One region of the Neobacillus canaveralius genome, then DNA from elsewhere that is predicted to be linked to it. Evidence: riboswitches for the same ligand, from Rfam matches in the RefSeq annotation. Region 1 holds a riboswitch; the other holds the start of a gene.
What was found. Region 1 has a riboswitch for preQ1 ahead of queF (preQ(1) synthase). Riboswitches for the same ligand answer to the same signal wherever they lie in the genome.
Positions count from the first base shown of each region.

Region 2: it holds a riboswitch for preQ1, as region 1 does, so the genes downstream of both, ABC255_RS26140 (QueT transporter family protein) here and queF (preQ(1) synthase) in region 1, are expected to answer to the same signal.

Region 1 covers NZ_JBDFLL010000001.1:3,600,369-3,615,221, reverse strand. The annotation lists gene cysI (assimilatory sulfite reductase (NADPH) hemoprotein subunit) at 1-922, shown strand, start outside; gene ABC255_RS18160 (Spo0E family sporulation regulatory protein-aspartic acid phosphatase) at 1,121-1,396, shown strand; gene ABC255_RS18155 (hypothetical protein) at 1,471-1,656, opposite strand; gene ABC255_RS18150 (ABC transporter ATP-binding protein) at 2,001-2,843, shown strand; gene ABC255_RS18145 (ABC transporter permease) at 2,776-3,537, shown strand; gene ABC255_RS18140 (aliphatic sulfonate ABC transporter substrate-binding protein) at 3,563-4,576, shown strand; gene ABC255_RS18135 (OsmC family protein) at 4,666-5,091, shown strand; gene ABC255_RS18130 (DnaJ domain-containing protein) at 5,102-5,632, opposite strand; gene queF (preQ(1) synthase) at 5,740-6,240, opposite strand; PreQ1 riboswitch class I at 6,353-6,399, opposite strand; gene queC (7-cyano-7-deazaguanine synthase QueC) at 6,638-7,294, shown strand; gene queD (6-carboxytetrahydropterin synthase QueD) at 7,298-7,777, shown strand; gene queE (7-carboxy-7-deazaguanine synthase QueE) at 7,774-8,502, shown strand; gene ABC255_RS18105 (AbrB family transcriptional regulator) at 8,524-9,609, opposite strand; gene ABC255_RS18100 (Fur-regulated basic protein FbpA) at 9,826-10,026, shown strand; gene ABC255_RS18095 (DUF3231 family protein) at 10,091-11,101, opposite strand; gene ABC255_RS18090 (carbohydrate-binding domain-containing protein) at 11,300-13,282, shown strand; gene ABC255_RS18085 (transglycosylase domain-containing protein) at 13,473-14,853, shown strand, end outside.
Region 2 covers NZ_JBDFLL010000001.1:5,325,233-5,340,085, reverse strand. The annotation lists partial or broken gene larC (nickel pincer cofactor biosynthesis protein LarC) at 1-1,490, shown strand, start outside; gene ABC255_RS26170 (TRAP transporter small permease) at 1,804-2,301, shown strand; gene ABC255_RS26165 (TRAP transporter large permease) at 2,303-3,598, shown strand; gene ABC255_RS26160 (TRAP transporter substrate-binding protein) at 3,649-4,677, shown strand; gene ABC255_RS26155 (sensor histidine kinase) at 4,776-6,605, shown strand; gene ABC255_RS26150 (response regulator transcription factor) at 6,602-7,372, shown strand; gene ABC255_RS26145 (glycoside hydrolase family 3 protein) at 7,586-9,880, shown strand; gene ABC255_RS26140 (QueT transporter family protein) at 9,932-10,417, opposite strand; PreQ1 riboswitch class I at 10,426-10,470, opposite strand; gene ABC255_RS26135 (energy-coupling factor transporter ATPase) at 10,752-11,612, shown strand; gene ABC255_RS26130 (energy-coupling factor transporter ATPase) at 11,613-12,500, shown strand; gene ABC255_RS26125 (energy-coupling factor transporter transmembrane component T family protein) at 12,490-13,332, shown strand; gene ABC255_RS26120 (ECF transporter S component) at 13,443-13,994, shown strand; gene ABC255_RS26115 (VOC family protein) at 14,206-14,592, shown strand; gene ABC255_RS26110 (globin domain-containing protein) at 14,681-14,853, shown strand, end outside.

The sequences.
Region 1 (14,853 bases):
GACCTACCCGCAACTTGCCAAAGTAATCGGTTTCTGTACTCCAGATCAAATTCAGGATGTCGCAGAAAAGATTATTACGATCCAACGCGACTATGGTAACCGTTCAGAGCGTAAAAATGCCCGATTTAAGTACACCGTTGACCGGTTAGGGTTAGAAACCGTCAAGGAAGAATTAGAAGATCGCCTAGGCTGGAGCCTTGGGGAAGCAAGACAGTACCATTTTGAAGATAATGGGGACCGTTATGGCTGGGTAAAAGGCGTCCAAGGTAAATGGCATTATACTCTTTATATCCAAAACGGGCGTGTAGCGGATTTTGATGGTTATAAGTTGAAGACCGCCTTGAGAGAAATTGCAAAAGTCCATAAAGGTGAATTCCGTATAACAGCAAATCAAAACGTAATCATTTCGAATGTTTCAAGCCAGAAAAAGAAGAAGATTAGTGAATTAATAGAAGAATATGGCTTGACCGATGGCAGCCATTATTCTGCACTGCGCCGTAGTTCCATGGCGTGTGTGGCACTGCCAACCTGTGGTTTAGCTATGGCCGAGGCAGAACGCTATTTACCAAAACTAATTGATAAAATTGAAGAGATTTTAGATGAAAATGGTCTTAGGGATAAAGAAATAACCATTCGGATGACCGGATGTCCAAACGGCTGTGCACGCCCTGGGCTGGGTGAAATAGCATTTATGGGTAAGGCAGTTGGTAAGTATAATATGTATCTTGGAGCAGCATACGATGGCAGCCGACTCAATAAAATGTACCGGGAAAATATCGGTGAGGAAGAGATTTTGAGCGAACTTCGTGTCATTCTTTCCCGTTATGCGAAAGAACGCGAACAAGACGAACACTTTGGTGATTTCGTTATTCGTGCAGGAATCGTCCAAGCTACAACAGATGGCACAAATTTTCATGCTTAATATCTGAAAAGAGACAGAAATCCTGTCTCTTTTTTTGAATTAAATATTCAGAAATTTTAAACATCGTCTAGTTTTGTCATAATTTAACTTGTTTTAGCGAAACGATTTAATAGATTCAAATACATGCTATAATACTTTTCATGACTAACATATAAAAGCAACTAGATAATTAATATTGTTTAGAGGTGTGTTTTTGTTATGAGGATAGTAGATTTAGAAGAAGCAATCAATGATAAAAGGGCTGAAATGATAGAAATAGGAATGGAAAAAGGACTTTCTTGTGAAGAAACCATAGTATGCAGTCAGGAACTTGATAGACTGCTTAATGACTATAGAAGGTTAACTGCAAGTCAGGGCCGGTTTACATCTACCTTATTTCAAGAAGATCTTTTAACCTTTATTCATCACTTACAAAAATTGATAGTGAGACCTTACAGACTGTTCCTTCCTTACAAAAGTAATAGATTCTATTAAGTTCATATGTATTCCTGAAAAGGTAATTTTAGACCCACCCATTTGAAAAGATGGGTCTTTTTTTTATATAATTTTTACGTTCGCTGAATCGTGGAAGTTGAAAAGCTTTTTACCATTTTTTGCAGGTTTCTATGCGCTTCTCTTAGTTTGATGGTTTCTTCGATAATTCTTTGGAAGCCCTCAATGTCTCTATCGGTTGCATTTAAAAGTGTCTTTGGTACTCCTTCAGCAATTTGTTGTAGGGTAATATCTTGGCTCATAGCTATGACCACCTTTCAACTTAATTCTTAGACTAGCTTTTTCGTCTACTTTAATAGTTTGAGGTAGAGGGGTGTTTCTCCTGCCAAGACTATAATAAACTTGTCTACATGAATCACCAGATTCTATTAGAAATAGCAACGTTCTAGCAAATAACGACGGGAATCCATTAGGGTTGTGGGACCTTTGTAGAAAAATATTTAAAGAAAATTCAGTTAATATAAAAAATAGTAAAAAATGAATAGAAAAGATTACAGAATGAGAGAATAATAGTTGACTTAACTATTGTATGTAATATAATAAAACCAATAGATTTACTGGGGATTTAAAAAGAGGTGAAATATAGATGTATTTAACGATAGAAAAGATTCAAAAGAGTTTTGTAAATGATAGAAAAGAAAACGTAAAAGTACTTGATGGAATAAATTTGAATGTTAAAAAAGGAAGCTTTGTTTCAATCGTTGGTCCATCAGGATGTGGGAAGTCTACTTTGCTTTACCTGGTCGCAGGGCTTGATAAAGCCGATAGCGGCGAAATCCGTGTTGATGGAGAGTTAGTATCGAAACCAGGTCCAGAAAGAGTCGTAGTTTTCCAGGAAGCAGGGTTGTTTCCTTGGCTGACTGTCTTAGAAAATGTAACCTATGGCCTAAACCTTAAAAAGATGCCAAAAGAAGAGGCAAAAGCGAAGGCTCTTGATGTATTAAAAATGGTTCACCTAAGTAAGTATGTGAATTCCTATCCTCACGAATTATCGGGCGGCATGAAGCAAAGGGTTTCCATCGCTAGAGCGTTAGTCATGGAGCCTGACATCCTGTTAATGGATGAGCCTTTTTCAGCACTAGATGAACAAACGAGAATGGTACTGCATAAAGAGCTACTAGATATCTGGAGGAAGACAAAAGTTACCATCTTCTTTATCACTCACAATATTAGGGAAGCAGTTCTTCTTTCAGAAGAAGTGGTGGTTTTTGCAACACGTCCCGGAAGGATCAAAGAGATTATTCCTGTTCCTACAATGAAGGATGGAGTTACACCAGACAGTGTAACATTAAATACGGAACAAAAAATTCTGACTATTTTACAGGAAGAAATCGAGAAAGTATTGAAGGAGGAAATGGGTGATGACTACAGCTTTAAGACGGATCATCTTCATCGCGGTGATAGCGGTGATATGGGAAGTCACATCTAGATTTTCCAGCCTTCCAGATTTTATGTTTCCCAGCCTGAGTCAGGTATTGGAAACACTTTTCAACGGCTTAATGAGTGGACAAATTACGCTGGCAATAGGTAAAAGTATGGGGCGTATCCTACTTGGGTTTACGATTGCAATCATTGTGGGATTAATATTAGGGTACTTCATTTGGCGATATAAACTGGTTGAAGACACACTTGGTTTTGTCGTAACTGCTCTTCAATCAATTCCAAGTATTGTTTGGTTCCCATTAGCAATCATTTGGTTTGGTTTAAATGACTTTTCTATTCTTTTTATTGTTACAATTGGTGCAACGTGGACCATGACGGTTAACGCAACAAGCGGATTTAAGAATGTACCTCAGCTTTATCAGCGTGTTGCAAAGGTTTATGGTTCAAGTGGTATTCATTTCTTAAGGACTGTTATCCTGCCAGCATCTGTTCCGCAAATTATTTCAGGTCTGCGGATTGCTTGGGCATTCTCATGGCGCGCCTTAATGGCGGGTGAACTACTCGGTGGGGGCGGCGGACTTGGGCAATTGCTTGAAATGGGCCGTTCACTCGGTCAAATGGATTTAGTTATTTCTGTCATGATTATCATTGCGATTATCGGGACAATTGTCGATAATGTTGTTTTTTCAAGACTTGAATGCAATGTAGAAATAAAATGGGGTATTCGAAAGAGAGCTTAATAAAAAAATAGCTAGGAGAGAAAAAATGTTGAAAAAATCTATGCTTTATCTATTTATCACGATCTTATTTATTGGACTTTTAAGCGGTTGTGCCCAATCATCCAACGAAGGTGAAGGCGAAGGCGATGGCAATGGTGGAGAGGCGAAAACAGTTAAGATTGGATATTTTCCAAATCTAACTCATATCGCAACAATCGTCGCACTTGAAAAAGGTTATTTTGAAGAAGCTTTCGGTAAAGATGTGAAAATTGAAACAAAAACAGTTGCTAATGGCGGACTATTTATGGAAGCGATGGCCACTAAAGCAATTGATGTTGGTACTGTAGGTCCTGGTCCATTACTTAACTTCTATGTGAAAAACAAAGAGTACCACCTAATCTCAGGTGCGGTAAATGGCGGAGCAGTTCTAGTAGCATCAGAAGGCAGCGGAGTTGAAAAATTAGAAGATTTAGATGGAAAAAAAGTAGCGATTCCGGTTATTGGAAGCACCCAGGATGTAATGTTACGTAAAGCATTAAAAGACGCAGATTTAAAAGCGAAAACAAGCGGCGGTACAGTTGATTTATTTGCTGCAGCTCCTGCTGACACAGCATCTCTATTCATCCAAAAACAAGTGGATGCAGCTGCAACACAAGAGCCTTGGGGATATGTACTTGAAAACCAAGCAAATGGTAAACTCCTTTTAGACTGGGATGAATTTGCATGGGGTAAGGAATCTACCAATACTGTCGTTGCTGCTAGAGCAGACTTTTTGAAAAACAAAGAATTAGCAAAGCAGTATATAGATGCTCATAAAAAAGCGGTAAAATTTATCCAGGACAATCCTGAAGAGAGTAAAGAAGTTGTCATGAAGCATTTAAAAGATCTTACTGGTAAAGAATTAAATAAAGAGGAAGTAGACGCAGCATTCTCTCGTTTAGCTGTCACAACAGCTGTTAATGAAGACGTAATTCAGGAAATGGCAGATATCAGCAAAGAAGCTGGATATATTCCAAGCAGTGATATTAAAGGTTTAATTGACTTGTCATTAGTGAAGTAATAATAGAAGGTTTTGGACTCAATTGTGAGTTCAAAACCTTTTTTTAAGGTAAAATATAGAAAGAATACATATAGGAAGGAATGGTAGAAATGAAATCAACGATTAAATGGGCAGGGGATATGGCGTTTACCGGTATGACACCATCAGGGCACGAATTAAGAATGGACGCAGCACAAGAAATTGGCGGACAAAATAGCGGTCCACGACCAACAGAACTACTGCTCTATTCTCTTGCAGGCTGTACAGGAATCGATATCGTGATGATTTTGAAAAAAATGCGCGTAGAGCTAACTGGTTTTTCCATGGAAGTAGAGGGCACACGTGCCGATACAGAACCGAAGAAATTTACTGATTTTCATATTCACTATTCAGTCGAAGGGGACCTGCCAGAAGATAAGGTAGTCCGTGCAATCCAATTGTCAAAAGACAAATACTGCTCCGTATCCCATTCATTAAGTGCAAACATCGTTGCTAGTTATTCTATTAATGGAGTAAAAGGAAATCAAGTATTATAAAAATGGGGATTCAGCTTTTGGCTGAATCCCTAACTTTGTCGTAGTGATCATAGAATACTTTAAAGAGTCGTTCGTCTCCGCCTCGATCGGGATGAAGGGCTTTTAATAGTTTCTTGTATTCTTTTTTGATAGTGTCACTATTTGCCCCAGAATTTAATCCTAATATCGAGGTTAGGGTTAATGGAGGAGTATCGGATAGCGCATACTCCGCTTGCAGCATTCTTTTTAGGGACCGATTTTTTGCTTGTTCAATGCGAATAGTCGTTTTTAACTGTTCAAGTTCTTCTTTTAATTTTTGATTGTCACGAAACGTTTTTTCCCATTGGTGAAAATCGACTCCAAACTGCTTCGTTTTGTTCTCTATCTTTTTTTCCAAAATAAAGGACGCTAAATCGACGGGAGTTACAGAGTATTCAAGATTAAGGTGCTTCGTTCTTCTGGCCTTTAATTTTCCATCGAGAATCCAACGAATGACAACCTGTTCACTATCGGTAATCCCCTCAGCTCGAAGCTGTTCCGTAACCTCTTTAACATTTAACATAAAATCAACTCATTCTACATTCGTCTAGTATCTACTAAACTACTGTATCACATGGTAAATGTTACAGGTTTACAGGACTATTTAATTTTTGTTGCAAAAAGTTTTCATTAACGATTATCCACTTTTTCTGGGTAAAGGTCATGATTCATCAAACGGAAAGTTGCCATTTCTTCGAATTTGGTTCCTTGCTTGCCATAGTTGCACCATGGGTCAATGGAAATTCCACCGCGTGGCGTGAATTTACCCCAAACCTCAATATAGCGAGGATCCAAAAGCTTAATTAAATCGTTCATGATGATGTTAACGCAATCCTCGTGAAAATCACCATGATTTCTGAAGCTGAATAAATAGAGTTTTAAAGACTTACTCTCTACTATTTTTTTATCTGGAATGTATGAGATATACATCGTTGCGAAATCCGGCTGATGTGTAAGCGGGCACAGACTGGTGAATTCCGGGCAATTAAATTTTACGAAATAATCACGTTCTGGGTGAAGATTATCGACTGCCTCCAAAACCTCTGGAGCATATTCAAATGAGTATTGTGTATTTTGATTTCCTAATAGTGTTAAATCTTTTAATCCTTCTTCGTGGCTGCGGCCTGACATAAAAAAACCTCCAAGTCAAAAATGTTTATTCCAGAGAGCTCAAGCAATCTATAACTACTAATTGAATAGAAAACAAAAAGCCATGTCCGGTATGGACATGGCATAAAGTCATGTATCCATAGTTTTTTATAGAGGGTATCAGCTATGAACCTCTCCCGTGTAAGTACGGGTATTATCTTCTCCATATGATAAAGGACTCTCGGCAAAACGTCAATTGAAAAATAATGAACAAAAAATAATCCCAATATTTAAAAGATTAATCTTTTACTTTTATTATGGTATCATACAAGCAGAAAACAAAAGAGGTTCTAGCACCCCTCGTTAAAAAAACTAAGATGAAGCAGTACTTCTATCTTGGGGTACTGCTTTTTCTATTTTGGAAGGAGTTTCCTTAAATATGTTAAAAGAAGAAAAAGCCATTGTCGTATTTAGCGGCGGGCAGGACAGCACTACTTGTTTATTTTGGGCGTTACAACAATTTAAAGAGGTTGAAGCGGTCACTTTCGACTACAATCAACGGCATAGTTTAGAAATTGAATGTGCCAAAAATATAGCCAATGAACTAGGTGTAAGACACCATATTTTAGATATGTCTTTATTGAATCAGCTAGCACCGAACGCATTAACACGGTCTGAAATTGAAGTTAAAGACGGAGAAGAGGGTGAACTTCCTTCAACGTTTGTTCCTGGAAGAAACCTTTTATTCCTGTCCTTTGCCGGAGTGTTAGCTCGTCAAGTTGGTGCGAAGCATTTAGTGACAGGAGTTTGTGAAACAGATTTCAGCGGTTATCCAGATTGCCGTGATATTTTTATTAAATCACTAAATGTTACTTTAAATCTTTCGATGGATGATAATTTTGTAATCCATACCCCGTTAATGTGGCTAAATAAAGCGGAAACGTGGGGATTAGCGGATGAATTAGATGCACTTGACTTTGTTCGCGAAAAAACACTAACCTGCTACAATGGTGTCATTTCTGACGGCTGCGGCGAATGTCCAGCATGTGTGTTAAGAAAACGCGGACTCGATGACTTTCTAAGTGGGAGGAGCTAAACCATGTACGGATTTAGAATCGTCGATAAATTACAGAAAATAGATGAAGATATTCAACGCAAGGAGCTCAAATATCATAATAAGCGCGTATTAGTCAGTAAAGAATTTACTTTTGACGCGTCCCATCACCTACACTGTTATGAAGGTAAATGTAAGAACCTTCATGGGCACACGTATAAAGTCATATTCGGCATTTCCGGTTTTGTGGATGAAAGAGGATTAATGATGGATTTTGGCGATATCAAGGACATATGGAAAAATGAAATAGAAATTCACCTTGACCATCGTTATTTAAATGAAACCCTTCCGCCGATGAATACAACAGCGGAAAATATTGTGGTCTGGATTTATGAAAAAATGAAAGAAGCATTAGAGAAAGAAGTGAACAAGGATAGATTCATTGGAGCAAGAGTAGAATTTGTCCGCCTTTTTGAGACGCCTACGAGCTATGCAGAAGCAAGAAGGGAGTGGATGGAGGAATGAAGAGAATTCCCGTTTTAGAGATTTTTGGCCCCACGATCCAGGGTGAAGGAATGGTGGTTGGCCAAGTTACGATGTTTGTTCGAACAGCCGGCTGCGATTACTCTTGCAGCTGGTGTGATTCTGCCTTCACTTGGGACGGCAGCGCCAAAGATGATATCAGGCAGATGACGGCAGAAGAAATTTGGACAGAATTAAAATCGATCGGTGGCTCTAATTTCTCCTTTGTTACCATCTCAGGGGGGAATCCTGCACTTTTAAAAAATCTAGATTCACTGATTGAGTTGTTAAAAGAAAAGCAGATTAATATTGGTATTGAAACGCAGGGAAGCAGATGGCAGGATTGGTTCTTAAAGATTGATGAACTCACCATCTCGCCAAAACCTCCAAGTTCGAAAATGGAAACAGATTTTGAAATATTAGATTCAATTTTTATAAATTTAGATGAAAACCAGTTTGAAAATAATGTTAGTTTAAAAGTCGTTATTTTCGATGAAGCCGACCTGGAATATGCGAAACTGGTTCATAAAAGATACGAAGGCATTCCATTTTATTTGCAGGTAGGAAATGACGACATCACGAATGGTAATAACCAAGAACTTATACAAAAGCTACTGAATAAATATGAGTGGCTCGTCAATCGGGTAGTCAAAGACAGTCAGCTAAACAATGTCAAAGTACTGCCTCAATTACATGCCCTGCTATGGGGAAATAAGCGCGGAGTTTAATTGGAAAAGCCCACCTGCTAACTAGGTGGGCTTTTCTGTATTTTTTAATAATTTCTTTATAAAAATCCATTTAAGGAATGGTGGTACAGCAAAGAAGATAAATAGGAGCCGGAATAATTGAAATCCAGCCACCATGGATAAGTCCGCCTGGACTTCATGTGCCAGTATCGCCATTTGATCGGCACCTCCTGGAGTTAAACTTAAAAAGCTTGTGGAAGGTGTGATATCGTAAAAATGGACAAGAAACATACTCATTCCTAATGTTCCTAAAACCATTACTATCCCGCTAACAATCGCTAGTGAGAGGATTTTTGTTTTATTCTCAAGCTTGTCTGGTTTTAACATTAAGCCAATGTAGCTCCCAATCATGAATTGAGATAGATCTAATAGGAAGGTTGGCAGTTCCGGTCCGTTGAAACCTGAAATGGTCAAGACAGCAGTTCCAACAATTGGTCCTAATAAAAATGGTGTAGGGATATTCAGCTTTTTTCCTAAGAAAGCAAAAATCACACATACTGCCAAAAATATAAGGATGTCAGGAAAAAACAATCCTGTGTTTTCAGCAATATTGGGAATAGATTTACCTGTAAGATGATCAAATATAGGACTGCTAATTAAAAAAGGAACCGAGAAAATAATGATTATTACACGTGTTACTTGTAGAAAAGTTACAACAGTAAGATCTATCCCCTTTGCCTCTTCTGCAAAAGTAATTATCTGAGAAAGCCCTCCAGGAATACTGCCAGTGAGGACGGTAGGGTAATCAATACCGGAAAGCTTAGAAACAAAAAAAGCAATCCCAGCACAAAAGGCAATAAGAACGATGGTTAATAGAAGCATTATGGGCAGTTTTCCAAAGATCTGAACCACAGCCGCTTTCGTTAGGGATAATCCTATCGAATACCCCAATAGTACCAAGCCTGTATCCCGAATCGGTCTTGGCCACAATGCTTGAAATTCTCTGGATTTGGAAGAAATCAAAACAGCAGTCATCGGTCCAAGCAGCCAAGGAATCGGGATTCCTAAAAGTGAAAAGAGAATACCTCCAAGAGAGGCAATAAACAGTGTTATGTAAAAGCGATTTATATTCTTTTTAAGATTTATCAAAAACATCCCCGCTAACTTCTTTTTATTTATCATATCAAATATTAGCTAAACCGTAGACCATTAATAAAAATACAGTTTATTTTCTTTTATTAAGTTAAGATGAAGTTTGCTTTAAAAGTAGGTAAATATGCTAAAAAACGACACACTCACAATCACGAAGAGGTTAAAATCGGATAGGTAGTTAAGGAGCAATACAAAACCTGGAGGTGACAAGGTATGAAGAACATTCTTCGAACCGCTGTCCAACAAAGAAGGCAATTTCTTATAGATAAACTGCTTAAAGTGGGTGTGTTTAAAAAGGAAGATCGACATCTGTATGAATGGACATTAAGCGACTTAGAGAAAGAATACAAATATATTGAAGCTAGCAGTCTCGCAAAGGGAAAGATGGACCAAGGTAATCAACTACAACAATAATGAGGTATATACTTAGAAGAAAACACGAAAGACCGGTCAGCTGACCGGCCTTTTCCAAAATCATTTACGTCTTTTCGGTACCTAACTCACCACGATCGACAGCCATTGGAGGTTGTTCCATCCATTTATTATTGATCATGATATTGGCGCCATCCTCTGAATACAATTGAATTTCTAAAGATAGTCTGTTGTACATAACCCCCAAGTCCATCCGGGGGCTTTGAGCCACACCCGTACCGTAATAACCGATACTAAGACCAATTAACCCAGCCGTAAAGAACATGATCAATTTATCGGAAAATGTATACGATGTACTTGTTGTTACTTCAGCTGATATGGTTGCCGGTACCGAAAGATTGCATTCCTCTAATTTTTTTCCAAATAATTTAATATGTTTCTTACCAATGTCAATTCCTCTTAACAAAAATTGAATAACTTCCTTGTCCTGCGCTACCTGACTAAATCCAATAAGAGTAGCTACACCTAAAATGTTCCGCTGGACGTTTGCATATAGATTGCCTGCTTCTGCGACGATTAATGGTCTTTTATCACCGATAATATCGAAAAGAAAGGCTTGTTTATTGACAAATTCCACCTTCTCCATGGGTAAATGAGGAGACCTTACATACAGACCTTTTTCCAATAACAGGTCCTTTGAAACTTTGTATAATTGCATAGTTTCAGAAACACATTCTATATAATAATCAGTAATGTCCGATCGTACCGCTGACGTGACACTGGCTGAATAGTTGGTAAGACCAATCTTTGCCATTTGGTGGATAAATTGAAGAACATAACTGTCCGAATATAACTTCGGAGCCGATAAATCAACATCCTCTTCTAACTTAAAACCATAAGGGACCGGATAATCCTCCTCATTAAAAAAGAACGTTAATTTTTCAATGTGTTTTTTTGATAATTGCAATGCAAATTCAATAATAGGTTTTATTTCTGGGTCTTCCACCTTTTCTAAAAAAAAGGTAAGAACACAAACACTTCCGCTGTCATTCATGTATTGAGCCCAAAGTTGAGCTAGTTCAGCGGATGTAATCATTACTTTCTTGTCTATTTCCATTGTACGACCTCCAATTACCGGATACCTATTTCCATCATTTCCTTTAAAAATAAATTTATGTATGTAAATTTATATGACTCTCCCTTAAAGGTCTTTCTTTTGTTAAGGTTTGTTTAAGGTTTCCTTTATAAAATGAATCCATGGTCGTGAGATACCAAATCCTCGGATTTGTAATAAAGGTAAAAAGGAGACAATATGATGAAGAAAAAATCAATGTTATTAAAAGCAGGTTCAATCATTTTATGCTCAACACTTTTGTTTTCCTGCAGTCAGAATACTGATTCGACGAACGAATCTAGTACGATTGCAGCTGTAAATACGGAGACGTTAAGTACAATTGGAGATAAAGAGGTTAGCGCAGTTATAGGCGAAACTGTTTCCTATAGCGATGACGATTTTTACACGGATTGGGAAAATGAAAATCCAACTTATATTGAGTTAAATGGGACAAGTGCCAGCTTTGATGGTGCGGGTGCAGTGTTCGTATCGAATAATGTTGTTACCATAAGAGCGGCAGGAGTATATGTTATTAGCGGTAATCTAGATGACGGTCAAATCATTGTCGATGCCGAAGATAAGGGAACTGTTAAGCTCGTATTAAATGGTGCATCAATAAACAATAGAAATCAAGCTCCAATTTATGTGAAAAATGCGGGAAAAGCCATTGTATCTCTTCCGGAAGGTACTGATAATACTCTGTCGGATGGGACGGAATATGTGCTAGAAGATTCATCTGATGAGCCGAATGCAGCCCTTTTTAGTAAGGACAACCTAACGATTAACGGTACTGGGAAACTAACGGTTCATGGAAATTATAATAATGGAATTACGAGCAAAGACGAACTAAGAATTACAGGCGGAACCATTGAAATTGATTCAGTGGATGATGGTTTAATGGGACGAGATGTTGTTGCAGTTAAGGAAGGAAGTATTACCATTAAAGCAGGTGGAGATGGAATCAAGGCATCAAATGATAAAGATACTTCCAAAGGAAATATAGCCCTTGAGGGTGGAACGTATGACATCACAGCAAGTAGTGATGGAATGCAAGCTGAAGCGTCTTTATTAATCGCTGATGGTGACTATACTATTACTTCTGGTGGCGGAAGCCCAGAAACGATTGCTAGTAAAGGAAATGATATGAGACCAACTGGCAATGAATCCACAACAACAACCACAACAGAAACAGAAACTGAAAGTGCCAAAGGATTAAAAGCAACGGTAGATATTGCAATCGGCGGGGGAAGCTTTAAGATTGATTCTTCTGATGACGCCGTTCACAGCAACAACAGCGTTACCATTGCAGGCGGTGAAATAACGATTGCCTCAGGAGATGATGGCATCCATGGAGATACTGCGGTTCTTACAAAGGGTGGAAAAATAAACATTACCAAAAGCTATGAAGGAATTGAGAGTAAAGTCATAAGTATAGCCAATGGAGAAATTGATGTTACCGCAAGTGACGATGGTATCAATGTTGGCGGCGGAAATGATAGTTCAGGGATGGATTTCCAATCTACTGAAACCGAAGACAATTTATTATCGATTTCAGGTGGAACGGTTACCGTTAATGCAGCTGGTGATGGACTGGATTCAAATGGTTCGATCCAAATGACTGATGGTACTGTTTTAGTTAGTGGTCCCACAGACAATGGCAATGGTTCACTTGATTACGATCAAAGTTTTGAAATGACGGGTGGATTCTTGATTGCAGCAGGCAGTGCAGGAATGGTACAGGCTACTTCAGAACAATCAACACAAAATGCCATCGTTATGACCTATCCTGATACACAAGCAGCAGGTACACTCCTGCATGTTGAAGACAGCGATGGAAACACAGTAGCTACCTTTGCACCAGAAAAGGATTATCAAGCAGTATTTATTAGTTCACCAAACCTAGAAAAGGATAAAGATTATACGCTTTATTCAGGAGGAACGTCAACAGGTGAAGAGGCAGATGGTCTTTACAGTGATGGAACCTACAATGGTGGTACAAAAGTAGTGGAATTTACGATTTCAGACTCGGTAACCTGGCTCAATGAATCCGGTGTGACAACCGCAAACACCAGCGGACCTGGAGGCGGAGGTATGAGAGGCGGAGGTCAAAGACCTGATCGTGGACAAAGACCTCCTACAGGAGAAGCGCCAGATGGCAGTCAGACACCTACCACTGATCAATAACATAAGGTAACGAATAAAGAGCATGCCAATAATAATTGGTGTGCTCTTACTTTTTTATATTGATAGTTTAGTCCTATAGAATGTAAGGCTTATTTCTCATTAACTTTCATACAATTCGTTTTAAAATAGAGCAATATGTAAAAAGATAAATGAAGTTAGTAGAGATAAAGGTGGTCAAGACGTGGGACGAATGGAACAAAGACAGCAAAGAAAGGCGTCTAAACAATGGGATTGGAGTCAAGTCTTAAAAAAGAGTTTAGTAAAGAAATTGATTATAGCAGGAATTATCATGGCATTATGTGGTTTACTTGTCGTCAATATCTTCATCTGGAGTAGTGATGTTAGTAAATTAAATAAGCCAGCACCACAGCCAACGATTATTTACGATCAAAATGGGGAGATTGCGAGTAAGATTTCCAATTCTAGCATAGAAGGAGTTGGCATTAAGCAGATTTCACAAGATATGGTTCATGCTGTGGTTGCAACTGAAGATCAAAGATTTTACAAGCATAATGGCATAAATTATTTCGGGATTATGAAGGCTTTCTTCAAAAATATGTTAAGTGGAGATATAGTTGCAGGCGGGAGTACCGTTACACAGCAGCTGGCCAAAAATGCATTTTTAACACATGAACGGACCTATACTCGAAAGGTTAAGGAACTAATCATTACGAAAAAGATTGAACGAACCTACTCCAAAGACGAAATTATGGAGCGTTACTTAAATCAGATTTATTTCGGTGAAGGTGCATGGGGAATTCAAAGGGCTGCTAAAACGTATTTTGGAAAAGAAGCAAGTGAACTAACCTTAAGTGAGTCTGCCATGCTCGCTGGATTAATTAAAGCGCCCTCGATACTCTCACCATTTAAGAATATGGAAAAATCAATGGAGCGGCGAGATCTTGTTTTGTCTTTGATGGAGCAGGAAGGATATATTAGTGCAGCTGATGTTAAAAGTGCTAAAGAACAGCCGGTGGTGTTAAATGAGGAAGAAGTAGAAGACGAGTATGATGGAAAATATCCTTATTATGTGGACCACATTATTGAAGAAGCAATGACGAAATATAAACTGACAAAAAACGAAGTTCTTTCAGGTGGACTTCATATTTTTACAGAATTAAATCCAACTTTCCAGCAGGCGACAGAAGAAGTATATCAGAATGATAATCTTTTTCCAGCTAGTCAAAACGATCAGCTTCTCCAAAGCGGTGCGGTTTTTATTGATCCTGAAAGTGGAGGAATTCAAGCTCTTGTTGGTGGAAGAGGTGAGCATACTTTACTTGGTTTTAACAGGGCTACACAATTAGTGAGACAGCCTGGATCAACGATGAAACCTCTGGCTGTATATACACCGGCATTAGAAGAAGGCTACGAAGTCTTTGATTTATTACAAGACAGTCCGCTTAATATTGGAGGTTACCAGCCAAAGAATTTTGATAAGCAATATCGAGGCGAGGTAACGATGTATGATGCAGTCGTGAATTCGTACAATGTTCCTCCTGTGTGGTTATTAAATGAAATAGGTTTGGAGCAGGGGACAAAATCAGTAGAGCGGTTCGGTATTTCTTTAC
Region 2 (14,853 bases), 1.7 Mb from region 1:
ACGAATTAGCATGGAAAAAAGTCGTTAAAAATGGGATTACGAGTACAAAATTCGATGTGCTGCTAAAAAATCAACACCACCATCATCATGACCATGGACATTCACATAGCCACGATCACGATCATGACCATGGACATTCATTTAGCCACGATCACGTTCATGATCATGACCATGGACATTCGCATAGCCACGAACACGCTCATGACCATGACCACGAGCACGCACATACACATGATCATGCTCATGACCACGAGCACGTACATACGCATGATCATGCTCATGATCACGAGCACGCACATACGCATGGCCATGCTCATGACCAAGGGCACGTTCATACACATGACCACGATCATGACCACGGACACGCGCATACGCATGATCACGAGCATACCCATGACCACCATCATGACCATGCACACACACATACGCATGATCACAATCATGACCATGATCACCACCATCATCATGATCACCGATCATATAAAGATATTGTTCAATTAATTGAAGAAGCTGATTTTTCTCAACAAGTAAAAGATATTGCGTTAAAGGTATTTAAAAAGATTGCTGAGGCGGAAGGGCATATTCATGGTGTTCCATTGGAGAAGGTTCATTTCCATGAAGTGGGTGCAGTAGATTCAATTATTGATATTATTGGTGCTGCCATCTTAATTGATCAATTACAAATATCCGTCATCAAATCATCACCGATTCCTGTTGGCACAGGGAAAATTCGCATCGACCATGGAATCTATCCAGTCCCAGCACCAGCAACACTCGAGATTTTAAAAGGAGTCCCGATTGAACATTCAGAGGTGAGATTTGAGCTTACCACACCAACCGGAGCAGCAATCGTGGCTGTATTGGCCGAGGAATTCTGCTCTATTCCTTCAATGAAAGTTCGCTCAATAGGTTATGGTGCCGGGACAAAAACGTTTAAAGACCATCCGAATGTAGTTCGAGTCATCATTGGCGAATAAGAGTAACTGGGGATATCCCCACCTTGAAATGAGAGGAGTATTTAATTGAGTTCTCATCCTCCTAATTTTGAACATATAGATGACCAGATGATCAAAATGGAAGTTAACCTAGACAATATTCCTGGAGAATGGCTAGGTTATGTCATGGATTTGCTTTTTGAAGCAGGGGCAAATGATGTTTTTTATACCCCGATTTATATGAAAAAGAACCGACCAGGTATCTTGCTTCAGCTGCTTTGTTCTGTTGAAAATGTAAGTAAAATGAAGGAAATACTTTTTAAAGAAACAACCACACTTGGTGTACGCTATTATCCTTTAACGGTTCACCGCTTAGAAAGAGTTTTCAAAAAAGTGGAAACTGAGTGGGGACCTGTGACTGTAAAAGAAGGGATACTGAATGGAATTGCCGTGCAGCGTGCACCGGAGTATGAGGAATGTAAGAGCCTTGCACAACTCCACGATATCCCTTTAAAAAAGGTCTATGAACAGGTTTGGAAGAAAATCGATAGCTAACATAAACACAGAGGCTGTCCCAAAATATTTGGGGCAGCCTTTTGTTTTTAGCAATGTCACTTTTTACTGGATTTCCCCCTTTTAGACCATATTGACGCTATTGAAGGTGAATGTTAAACTGAAATTAATTAATTAGTTTATTAAACAAACAATAACTGTTCAATTCTGATTATAAATGAAAGGGTTTTCTGAATTTTCCCTAAACCTAAAAAAATCACAAATTTATCTAAAAAAACAATATTTTAAATCACCCCCTCGATTCGTAAAATGTTAAGTAAGAAGTAAACGTTTTCAAAGAGAAGGGGGGATTCACTTGGATTATATCAAAAAGCTATTTAAAGTTATTGACTCTATTTTCGAAAAATTCACTTTACTATTTTTAGTAGCGTTGATTTTTGTAGTAACAACACAAGTTATGACACGGAAATTATTTAATTTTGTATTCTTTTGGTCCGAAGAAATTACATTACTCCTGCTTGCTTGGTTTGCCTTTATGGCCATTGCAATAGGCTTTAGGGAATATATTCATTTAGGTATTGATTCCTTCACAAACCTATTTCCTAAATCGTTTAATAAAGTCTTAGATAAAATCATTAGTGCTTCTATTTTTGCTTTTGGTTTTTACCTGGTAGTTCAGGGGTGGGAATTTACATTGTTGACGGCAGAATCAACTCTTCCAGCAACAAAACTTCCAAGTAGTATCACATATTTGGCTATGCCAGTTACGGGTGTTATGATTTGCGGTTACTCGCTCCTGCAATTCTTCAATATTAACACAACCAGACATAAGGATTTGGAGGAGGGTTTATAAAATGGACACAAACACAATCGGAATTATTATCTTACTCTCAAGCTTTGTTATTCTAGTTCTGCTTCGGTTTCCGATTGCTCTTACGCTTGTGGCATCGTCCTTGCTAACAGTAATCTATATGAAAATTCCGCTTCCGGTTATTGGACAGCAAATGGTTCAAGGAATGAACTCCTTTTCCCTGCTAGCCATCCCATTCTTTATCCTGACAGGACAAATTATGAGTGAAGGGGGACTGGCATTAAGAATCGTAAATTTTGCGAGTTTACTAGTGGGTAGAATACGCGGTGGACTTGCAATGGTAAATAGTGTGGCTGCCTTGTTCTTTGGCAACATCTCAGGGTCTGCAGTCGCAGACGTTTCATCAGTCGGATCTGTCATGATTCCAATGATGAAAAAGAAAGGATATGAAGCAGATTATGCTGTTGGTGTTACCATCGCATCTGCTATCCAAGGTGTAGTTGTACCTCCGAGTCATAACTTGGTTCTTTACTCGTTAGCAGCCGGGGGCGTGTCCATCGCCAGTCTATTTATGGCAGGTATTGTACCTGGATTCATTATGTTAATTTCGCTTATGATAACAGGCTATATTATTGCTAGAAAAAGAGGATATCAGAAAGCGGACCCAGTGCCCAAATCACAAATCGGCGGTATTCTCCTTCACGGTCTTTTATCCTTAAGTCCAGCTGTCATTATCCTAGGCGGAATCATGAGTGGCTGGTTTACAGCCACTGAGTCAGGTGCGTTAGCATGCTTATATTCTTTTATTCTAGCATTTGTCATTTATAGAGAAGCACCAATCTCAAGTATTTGGAAAATACTCACAAATACAATGAGGACGGTTTCAATGGTATTTTTCTTAATAGCTGCATCCGCCTCCTTTGGCTGGATACTAGCCTATTTGCAAATCCCTGCTATGGTGACAGACCTGTTCTTAAGTGTTTCTGATAATCCAATCGTTATTTTATTGATTATTAATCTCTTATTGCTTCTTCTAGGTGCACCAATGGACATGGCTCCAATGATTTTGATTATGACACCTATTCTTCTTCCTGTTGTTACAAGTTTTGGGATGGACCCTGTCCATTTCGGGATTGTACTTATCTTAAACGCAGGTATTGGCTTATTAACACCGCCAGTTGGAACCGTTTTATTTGTTGGAGCGGCGATTGGAAAGGTCTCGATCCAGCAAGCAACGAAAGCGATGATGCCATTTTTCTATGCTTTACTAGTTGTTCTGTTAATTATCACCTATATTCCAGAGGTTGTTATGTGGCTGCCAAATATGTTAGTCGAGTAGCCTGGGAAAAATGGTGAAGATTATATAAAAAATTAAAAGGGGTGTAGATTTTGATCAGTAAAAAGTTTACAGGTATTTTAGCCGCAACACTTTTAATGGGCTCAATCCTTGCTGCATGCGGCGGGAAAGAAACAACTAATACAAAGAGCGAAGGGAACAAGGAAGAAGAAAAACCATCCTATACATTCCGTTTAGCAGACAATCAGCCGCCAGATTATCCGACAGTCCTTGGTGACAAAAAGTTTGCTGAATTAGTAGAGGAAAGATCAGAAGGCCGTATCAAAATTGAAGTCTATCCATCTGCGCAATTAGGCGATGAAAAATCAGTACTTGAACAGGTACAGCTTGGGGCTATTGAGTTTACTCGAATCAATTCCAGTCCACTTGCTGAATTCAATAATCAGTTTACGCCACTAGGACTTCCTTATGTATTTGAGAGTGAAGACCACCTTTGGAACTTCTTAAATGGAGAAATGGGAACTAAATTACTAGATGGACTTGAGCAATCTAAGATGAAGGGTCTTGCCTTTTATGATTCAGGATCACGTAGTTTCTACTCGACTAAACCACTTAAAGGTGTAGAGGATTTAAAAGGACAAAAGATTCGTGTACAACAAAGTAAAATCAATATTGATTTCATGGCGGCATTAGGAGCAAGTGCTACTCCAATGCCTTATGGGGAAGTATTCAGTGCCCTTCAAACTGGAATTATTGATGGAGCAGAAAATAACCTGCCAAGTTTAGACTCTTCTAACCATTATCAAGAGGCTAAAAACCTGATACTTGACCATCACCAACGTATCCCTGAAGTTCTTTTAATTAGTAAAGTAGCTTGGGATAAGCTTGACGCCGAAGACCAAAAGCTTATTAAACAAGCAGCTCTTGATTCTGTTGAAACACAAAGAGCAGAGTGGGATAAGTATGAAGAACGTTCTGAAAAGAAATTAAAAGATGCAGGTGTTACATTCACTGAAGTCAAGGATCTTAAACCTTGGACAAATGCTGTAAAGTCTATGAATGAAGAATATACAAAAGAATTTAAAGAAGTAATGGATGCAATAGAAAAAGCACGTCCATAATCCGAATCAATAAAAATGCCTAGCTGGTAAGTTTCACCAATTCCCGGCTGGGTCTTTTCTATTTTGATTTTAGGTAAGAATAGATAGGAAGTGAAAAAATGCAACAGCATAGGGGAAAAATAGCAGAATTTATTAAAGAGTATGTTCTCTTAAAGAATCAAACATTAATGGTGAAGCTTTGCATTTTTTCTAGCTTTCTCGTGATCTTGCCTGTTCTTTCAGTAGGAATTATCTCCTATCATCGATCCTCCGCTGAATTGGAAAACGAGCTCCGGCAATATAGCGGCCAAGTTATTGGTCAAGTAGAATCACATATTGAATATTATTTTCAAGAATTTGAGATTACAAGCTTAAAAATTATAAACTCTCCGGAATTATCCAGCCTATTTAAACATGAAAAAAGTGACCATATAGTGGTATCAGCCAGGGACACACTTAAGTATGCTGCGTATTCTCGAGCAGATATTTCTAACATCACTGTTTTAGTAGATGACGATATTGTTATCGATACCCTCGGGGTAAATAACTTCTATCCTTCTACGAAAATAAAAGAAGAATATTGGTATTCATCGGTTCCTATGAACGGGATGCCTATGTTAGTAACTAGAACCCTTAAACTAAAAAATAAAGATCAGCCGGTTATTTCTCTTGTTAGGAGATTATACAACCCTGATACTCTCCGGCCAGTGGGAATGCTCGTTATTGACATAAATTTTAGAAGAATTGAGGAGATCTCCAACAAAGTAACGATTAGTAAGAACGGATATTTCTTTATTTTGGATTCAAAAGGACATTATGTCTATCATCCTGATTATTCGAAGCTTGGAAAAAAAGTAGAATTTAGCCAGCTCTTACAACTCGAAAATAACGAAAGCAGCACGCAAATTTTACAGAACGAGAGGGAGGATTTTGTCACTTATACTTATTCCTCAAATATAGGATGGAGGTTTTTTACAGCCGTACCATATAAAGATTTAACGGGAGGAATTATTCAAATCGGAAGAACCATTGTTTTGACAATAATCATCTCGTTAATGATTGCCTACACGATAGGATTTGGATTTGCAACAAGTCTGATCCGCCCGATTCGGCGCCTGAAGAGGTTTATGAAGGAAGTTGAAATTGGAAACCTTAGCGGTCGAGTCCCAGTGGATTCAAACGATGAAATTGGACAGTTATCTGCTGGATTCAATCATACGGTTGAAAAACTATCAGATTTACTTGAAGAAGTATACGTTTCCAAATTGAAAGAAACAGAAATGTCCCTTAAACAGAAAGAGATTGAAATAAAAATGCTTCAGTCTCAAATGAACCCTCACTTTTTATATAACTCTCTTGAAACCATTAGAGGGATGGCATTAGAAGAAGGTCAGGAAAATATTGCAATTATGTCCTTTTCCCTTGCGAAGTTGCTTCGGTATAATCTTAAAAATGATTCTTCCACCGTTAGTCTTGGAGAAGAAATTAGGTTTTGCAAGACGTATCTTCAGATTCAGAAGTTTCGATTCGAAGATCGATTTGAGTATGAGTTGGATATTCCTGAATGGGCAATGGAGCTTCAGGTAGTAAAGTTCTCACTTCAGCCAATAGTTGAAAATTGCTTTGTTCATGCCAACGGCCGAGGCTGTCAAAAGTTAAGAATTACGATAGCAGTCGTTCCCCATTCTAAATCTTCTTTTATGATTGCAGTAAGAGATACAGGCGTAGGAATTCCGGATCACATTTTAGATGAACTTACTAGAAAGCTTGAACAGAAATCGACAAACTCAGATGGGAAACATATCGGCTTATTAAATGTCCAACAGAGGATTCATTATGTGTTTGGCGCAGGTTTCGGACTTAGTGTTAGAAGTCAGTTGGGAGCAGGCACGGTGGTCGAGATGGAGCTGCCAATGAGGGAAAATACAGAAGAAAGGGAGATTGAATGAAAAAGATCTTGTTAGTTGATGATGAGAGATGGGTACGTACCGCTCTTAAGTGGACGATAAATAAATTGCATCTTCCCTTGCAGGTTATCCATGAATGCCAAAATGGATTAGAAGCATTAGATTGGATAAAGATGAATGAAGTGGACTTAATTTTAACGGATATCCGAATGCCGGTGATGGACGGTCTTGCTTTGGTTAAGGAACTTAATAGTCTAAATGGGGAATACGATGTGATTGTTATCTCTGTCCATGATGAGTTTCAGTTTGTTCAGCAGGCAATGCGAAGCGGTGTCACGGATTACCTGCTAAAACCGATCGAGGAGAATGAAATAAAGGTTTGTCTAGAGAAATGGCTAAATAAAAAAAGCAATGAAAGTAATACGAGTAAGCAGATGCTATCTGAGAATGAAAATCTTCCTTTATCAACAATCGATCGAATCTTGGAATATTTAGAGAAAACACCTTTAGATCAAATCACTTTAAAAGAAGCTGCAGAAAGTATTCATATCAATCCCAGTTACCTCAGTCAATTGTTCAAACAACAGCTTAATAAAAAGTTTGTTGATTATATTACGGAACTAAGAATTGAAGAAAGTAAGCGATTATTGCAAAATACAACCTTAAGAATGTCAGAGATTGCCGAAAGAGTGGGATATTCTGATTTAGCTTACTTTAGTAACAATTTTAAGAAGATAGTAGGAAGTTCACCATCAGAGTATCGGAATAACAACAGCAAAACCGGTGATGGTAATTTAATTAAAAGATAAGGTAGAGTCAGAAAGTATATTTCTGATTCTTTTTTTTATAAAAAGGGAAGAAAGTCATAGGTATTATTGACTAATAATTCAAAATATTAAAATATCACAAAAATACCTAAAAAAACTCGCTATTTAGCAGGATGCTTTGAATTATATCATTATACATAGATACGCTAACTTAGTTTTTGTAAACGCATTCAATTAAAAAAGGGGGAAGAAAAAATGGCTTCACTATCAAAGCAGATTAGAAAATCTTCAAAACTAAGAAAAAAACTCCTCGCAACTGCACTAACTCTATCATTAGTTGCGCCAGTGATTGGACCGCAGGCAGGATTTGCGGATGACCAAGGGTACACAGGTGATGAAGGGGAAGCAACTCCGTATGTTGGCCGAGGTGCAATAACAACTTTTAAAGTTGCAAAAGCTGAAGGCCAGCCAGAAATTGAAGTAGCAACTCAAGATAGAATTCTTGAAATCAGTGGCAAATATTTTAGAGATGCAAATGGAAATAAAAGCTTAGATGGTTATGAAGATTGGAGAAAGCCCGTTTCAGAGCGTGTAGCAGATTTGATTAGTAAAATGAGTCTTGAGCAAAAAGCTGGATTGATGTATATCAATACTCACACTCCAGTAGCTGATCCTGCAGATGGGAAATTTGTAACTGAGGCTAATGCTAGTATTGTTATTAACAAGAAATTACGCCACGTAATTTACCGTCTATCTCAAAACTTAGGCGATGTTGCCAATTATAATAATCAAATGCAGCAATTAGCAGAGGGTCTAGAGCTAGGGATTCCAGTGGTTATTACTTCAAATCCGAGAAACTCTGCCTCAACCGATTATACAAATATTACGAACACTCAAGACCAACATACTTTCTGGCCAGGAACATTAGGTTTAGCAGCAGCTGGAGATGTAGAAGCTGTTGGTGAATTTGCGGAAATTGCCCGCCAGGAATGGAGAGCTGCTGGTATTCGTAAAGTTTACGGATACATGGCTGACGTTGCAACAGACCCACTATGGGCAAGAATTGAGGAGACATTTGGCGAAGATCCAAAAGTAGTTGGCGACATGAATTATGAAATCATCAGAGGGTTCCAAACTGAAAAACTTGGTACAGACAGTGTAGCTATCACAGTTAAACACTTCCCTGGCGGTGGAGCTCGTGATGATGGGCAAGATCCTCACTTTGCAAACGGCAGCTTTAACATTTATCCTACTGAAGGAAGTTTGGAGAAGTATCATATTCCTCCTTTCCAGAAAGCGATTGAAGCTGGTGTAGCATCGGTTATGCCTTATTACGCTTATCCAAGTAATGATAGTGCTGATCAAGGGTTAGAACCATATAGTGAAACGCAGCAATTTGAAGAAGTTGGTATGACTCTAAATAAAGGAATCATCGATTACTTGCGTGAAGGTCTTGGTTTCAAAGGATATATTAACTCTGACTCTGGTGCTGTAGCTGGCAGTGCATGGGGTTACCTAGTAGATGAAAATGGAAATCCAATTCCAAATGTACAAAAAGTGGCCAAAGCATTAAATGCAGGAACCAATATTATTTCAGGTGGGTCAACACCAGAGCTAGTAATTCAGGCTGTTAACGAAGGTTTAGTAGATATATCAAAGGTTAACGAATCCATTACTTATACCCTATCAGAAATGATGACTCTGGGTCTATTTGAAGACCCATATGTAAATCCTACAGAAGCCATTGCTGCTGCAAACAATGAAGAACACAGAGCATTAGCCTATGAAGCGCATCAAAAGTCAGTCGTTTTAATGCGTAATGATAAAACCAAAGGTGAAAAACTATTACCGTTAACAGAAAAAAAGTTAGAAAATGTTAAGCTTTATGTTGAAGGATTTATTGGGGTTGCTCCAGGAAGAAATAATCCTAATCCCCAAAAAACTATTAATGAAGAATCAGCAAAACAAACTGCTGCATTTAATGCAGACTTAAAGAATATGCTCAAAGAAAAATTCCCTAACATTACGTTAGTAGATAGTGTTGATCAAGCAACTCATGCATATTTATATATTAAACCAACGCAATCTAACTGGGATAACAACCCACGTATTGATGTTAATGAAACAACAGGTATTCTTGAATTAGATCGAATCATTGAAATTCAAAAAGCTGTTCCGACCATTACTGCGGTAAACTATACTAACCAATGGCTAATTAACGAGCTTGAACCAAATTCTGCAGCATTAATCGGTACTTTTGGAACGCTTCAAGAGGCGGTATTCGATGTAATCACTGGAGAATTCAATCCTGTTGGTAAGCTTCCATTCGCTATTCCAGCCAGTGCGGAAGCAGTAGAAAAAGAAGTCGGGGATGTTCCAAGCTTTGCTCCTGAAGAATATAAACATTTCACTTATAAGAATAAAAGTGGTGACAAGTACGAATTCGGATTTGGTCTTTCTTACAACCAGAAAGTACCTGCTCATGCGGGTGAAACAGGAAAGCCTGACCATGCAGGTGAAACAGGAGTGCCGGCTCATGCAAAAAAATAAGAATTAGGTTGATATAAAAAAGAGATGCTCATTGGTATTGAGCATCTCTTTTTATACCATTTTTTCGAAATTAACGCGCTTGTTAATGTAATAAATAATCGGCATACCTACAGCCATTACAACAAATTCTCCTATTGCCACTGTTAGCCAAGTAAATAAGAATGGCAATTCGAAGGCAAGGTTTAATTCCCAAGCAATCAAGAACATAGTAAAGGTGAAGACAACGGTATTTACAATCATACGAGCCCAAATTCCTTTAATGAAACGTGCAGATACAATTGTAATCGATAAGGCTAATAATGATTGACCGACACCAAAGACGAGGTCATAGGCGACCATCGGTGAAAAGAATAGATTGCTCAAAAACACCCCAACGATGATTCCGAATATATACTTCTTATTGAAAACAACAAGATGATTAAACATTTCTGAAACACGGAATTGAATATTCGTAAAGCCAAAGGGAGCGATTAAGCCAGATACAGCAATATATAAAGCTGCTAATATCGCATTTACGACAAGTGTTTTTATTTTCATATATAGTTATCTCCTTAGTTTTTTTACGTGGGAGGTTCTCGAACCACGTTTTACTGACAAAGTAATATAGTAGTATAAAAGTAATTGCTAGTCAATTTAAAGTCTGAGATAATCTTTCAGCAAGGTATATTATATGCATTAATTATGGATAATATTTCCCCTTTCGAACATTCTAATAACTAAAAAAGGATATTCAATAAATCGATATAAAAAGAAAGATTATTACTTCAGGATATCCCCTTTTAAGTCTTCGTGCTATTATATTTGTGTGAATCATTTACTATGGTTGGATAGTATTCAGAATATTGATAAAATAGAAGGAGAGGGGGATCTAATGGAACCAATTATTGCTTTAGAAAATGTATCATTTTCATATAAAATCAATGAGACCCATGAAGTGTCTGTTCTTAAGGATGTCTCTTTTTCCATTTTTCCAGGTGAATATGTGGCTATTATTGGACATAATGGTTCGGGGAAATCCACATTATCTAAGCATTTAAATGGGCTCTTAACACCTGGCTCAGGAGATGTTTGGGTCCGTGGTCACAATACAAAGGACGGCAGCAGGAAGCTGGATATCCGCAAAGGTGTTGGAATGGTTTTTCAGCATCCTGATAATCAAATTGTTGCGACGATTGTCGAAGAGGACGTGGCATTTGGGTTAGAAAATATTGGCGTCCCTAGGGAAGAAATGAAGCAAAGAATCGATGAGGCTTTAAAGGTCGTGAAAATGTCTGAGTTTCGGAAAAGGCCGCCGCACCATTTATCAGGAGGGCAAAAACAGAGAGTTGCTATTGCTGGAGTGCTTGCCATGCAGCCTGAGTGTATCGTATTCGATGAGGCGACCAGTATGCTGGATACCTTTGGTAGAAATGAAGTCCTTCAGGTTATGAGGAAAATGAATAGAATGGGAATGACTATTATTACCGTTACCCATCGTATGTCTGAGGCTGCAGAAGCAGACCGCATTATTGTGGTGGAAGACGGGAAGATTGTGATGGATGGAAAACCTCGTGATATTTTTAAACATAAAGAGGTTTTAATGGAACTGCAATTAGATATTCCGGCTGTGAGTCAGATAGCTGAAATGGTTCATCATCAAATTCCAACTTTCTCCAAAGAGGTAATCCAAGAAGATGAACTGATTAACGAAGTAAAGAGAGTTTCAAAAGCAAGGAGTGGGGAGGTGGTCTAAATGCCAGGGAAGCAGATCATCGAAATAGAAAATCTAATACATACATATATGCAAGGAACGCCTATGGAACATAAAGCCTTAAAGGGGACAAGCATGGTGGTCAATGAGGGGGAGTGCATTGCCATTATTGGGCACACAGGCTCAGGGAAATCCACCCTCATCCAGCATTTTAATGGGCTGATTCGGCCAGATTCAGGGAAGGTCATCATTGATGGAGTAGATTTATCGAAAAAGCGTATTGATTTGAAAGCATTGAGGAGAAATGTAGGACTAGTTTTTCAAAATCCGGAGGATCAAATATTTGAAAAATTAATTGGTGATGATATCGCTTATGGTCCTTTTAAACTAGGATTACCCTTGAAGGAAGTCAGGGAACGGGTTAAATGGGCAATGGACATGGTCGGCTTAGACTTTGAGGAAATGAAGGATCGCCAGACGTTTGCCTTAAGCGGCGGGCAGAAGCGTAAAGTTGCATTAGCTGGTATCCTTGCGTTAAAGCCAAAAATATTAGTTCTTGATGAACCTACAGCTGGGCTTGATCCAAGGTCTCGAAATGAGTTGTTGGATAAGATAAAATCCTTAAATAAAATTGAAAACTTAACCGTCATTTTCGTATCCCACAATATGGAAGAAGTCGCTTATTTAGCAGATAGAGTTTATGTAATGGCAAATGGCAAGGCCGTGTTATCAGGTACTCCGGAAGATATTTTTACTGATAAGGAAAAATTGCAGCGTCACCAAATTGGTACACCAGAAACCGTACAGGCGCTGTACCGGCTCAAAGACCTTGGATACAACGTAGATACTTCTGCTTTTACGGTTTCGGAGGCAGCTGACGAAATCATAAAGGTTCTTACCAAGGGAGAGGTGGAGAATCATGGCAAGTGAATTTGAACTGTCTAGGAATATTACGATTGGTCAGTACGTACCGACTGGTTCTTTTATTCATCGGCTGGACCCAAGAATAAAGCTGCTATTGTTCACGATTCTTGTTTTAGCCATAGCCCTCAATACTAGTTATGTAGGAAATGCGCTTGGTCTGCTATTATCTATTTATTTATTCTGGGTCTCCAAAATACCAGTCAGTTATGGGTTATCGGGTATAAAACCTGCTATTCCTTTTATTATTATATTGGCAGTATTGCAGCTGATCTTTCAAGGCAATGTTTTTTCTGGTGGTACTGTATTCATTGAATATGGGTTTATCTTGATTACTAGTGAGAGTATTCGACTCGTAATCGTTTCGGCCGTGCGTTTTGTGGAAATCATTTTATTAAGCAGCGTATTAACGCTATCCACATCAACAACAGAATTAACCCATGCCATCCAAAGTCTATTAAGTCCATTGAAAAAAGTAAAATTTCCTGTCCATGAAATTTCCTTGATAATTACCATCGCGATACGCTTTGTGCCAACCTTTGCGATTGAAATGGAGAAGATGATGAAGGCTCAGGCATCAAGAGGGGCAGATTTCGGGTCGGGGGAATGGTGGAGAATCATTCAAAGAACGAAGGACATGCTTCCGATTATTATTCCTTTATTTAATATCGCGTTATCTCGAGCAGAGGATCTCATCTTGGCCATGGAATCTCGCTGCTATACTCCTGGAAATGAAAGGAGTGCCTATTCGGTTTATAAGGCAATCGGGCGTGATTATTTAGTGTTAATTATTGGGTTATTATTATCGTTACTATTACTTTTTTATCCGTTTCCATTTTAGAAGAAGTAAGAGTGTCAGAAGAAATAGAGGATGGATTCTGACATGATTTACTAAAGAAATCAACAAAGTTTCAGAAAAGAGCCTAGAAAAAGTAGAGGAGGAGAAATGAAATGAAGGGTACATTAACAATTCGAAATATTGTTATTGCTGGTGTGCTAGGTGCGGTTGCGATTCTTTTAGGTGTAACTCGGCTAGGATATATTCCCGTCCCTACCGCAGCTGGAAATGCAACGATCATGCATATTCCTGCGATAATTGGGGGGATAATGCAGGGACCGATTGTAGGCGCGATTGTCGGAATTATTTTTGGTGTGTCCTCTTTCTTAAATGCTACAGTTCCACTATTCAAAGATCCATTAGTGGCAATCCTGCCTAGAATTTTTATTGGAGTTGTCGCATGGCTTGTATATGTAGGAATTCGTAGGAAAAGTGAGTATCTGGCTATTGGGACTGCAGCCTTCCTGGGGACCCTTACAAATACGGCCCTAGTATTAACAATGGCAGTAGTTAGAGGTTACATGGGGGCAGAGGTAGCTTGGACGGTTGCTCTAACAAGCGGTATTCCAGAAGCAGTCGTTGGTACGGTTGTGACACTAGCAGTAGTTTTGGCATGGAAGCAAATAGGTAAAGGGAAAAAATCTAGGATTTCAGAAGATATATAAAATAAAAAATTAACCCATTGAGGCTTAGACTTCAATGGGTTTTTGATAAAATTGGGGAGTTGAACGGTGTGAAGCTTGTTAATTTTGAACAATCCATCGACAATCGGATTCTTAAGCGCGGACGTGAAGGGAAAATTAGATAATAAGAGCTAGGTTCTTTTTGTACTAATCAGTTTCACAAAAGAGATGAATTCAGAAAATGAGGGAAACTATGCTGCATCATGTTGAGATATATGTTTCAAACCTTGAAAAAAGTGTTGAATTTTGGAGTTGGCTGCTAACTGAACTTGGGTACGAACAGTATCAAAAATGGAAATTAGGGATTAGCTGGAAGTATCAAGAAACCTATCTCGTGTTTGTTCAGGCTGAAGAGAGGTTTTTGGATGTTCCTTATCACCGTTGCAGAGTAGGGTTAAATCCTCTTGCCTTTCATGCAAGGTCTAGAGAACAGGTCGATGAAATAACCGAGACACTAATAAAGAAAGAAATTCCCATCTTATACAGGGAGAAGCATCCATATGCTGGAGGATCAGAATATTATGCTGTTTTTTTCGAAGATCCAGACCGAATAAAAGTAGAAATAGTTGCCCCTAATTAAATGAAGGAATTTTTAAAATGTGATGTAAATCACGAAATTTCATCGCTTTTATCTTTATAATCAGTAATAAATAAAAGGGGTGTATGACATGGATTATAAATTTAAGTCTCTTTATAGTGAAATTGGCGGGCAGGAAACGATTGATAAACTTGTTGCAGCATTTTATCCGCGTGTATATGCGGATCCTGAATTAAGACCGTTGTTTGAGGGTGACATGGAGGAAATTATGAGGAAGCAAAGCATGTTTCTTCCGCAATTCCT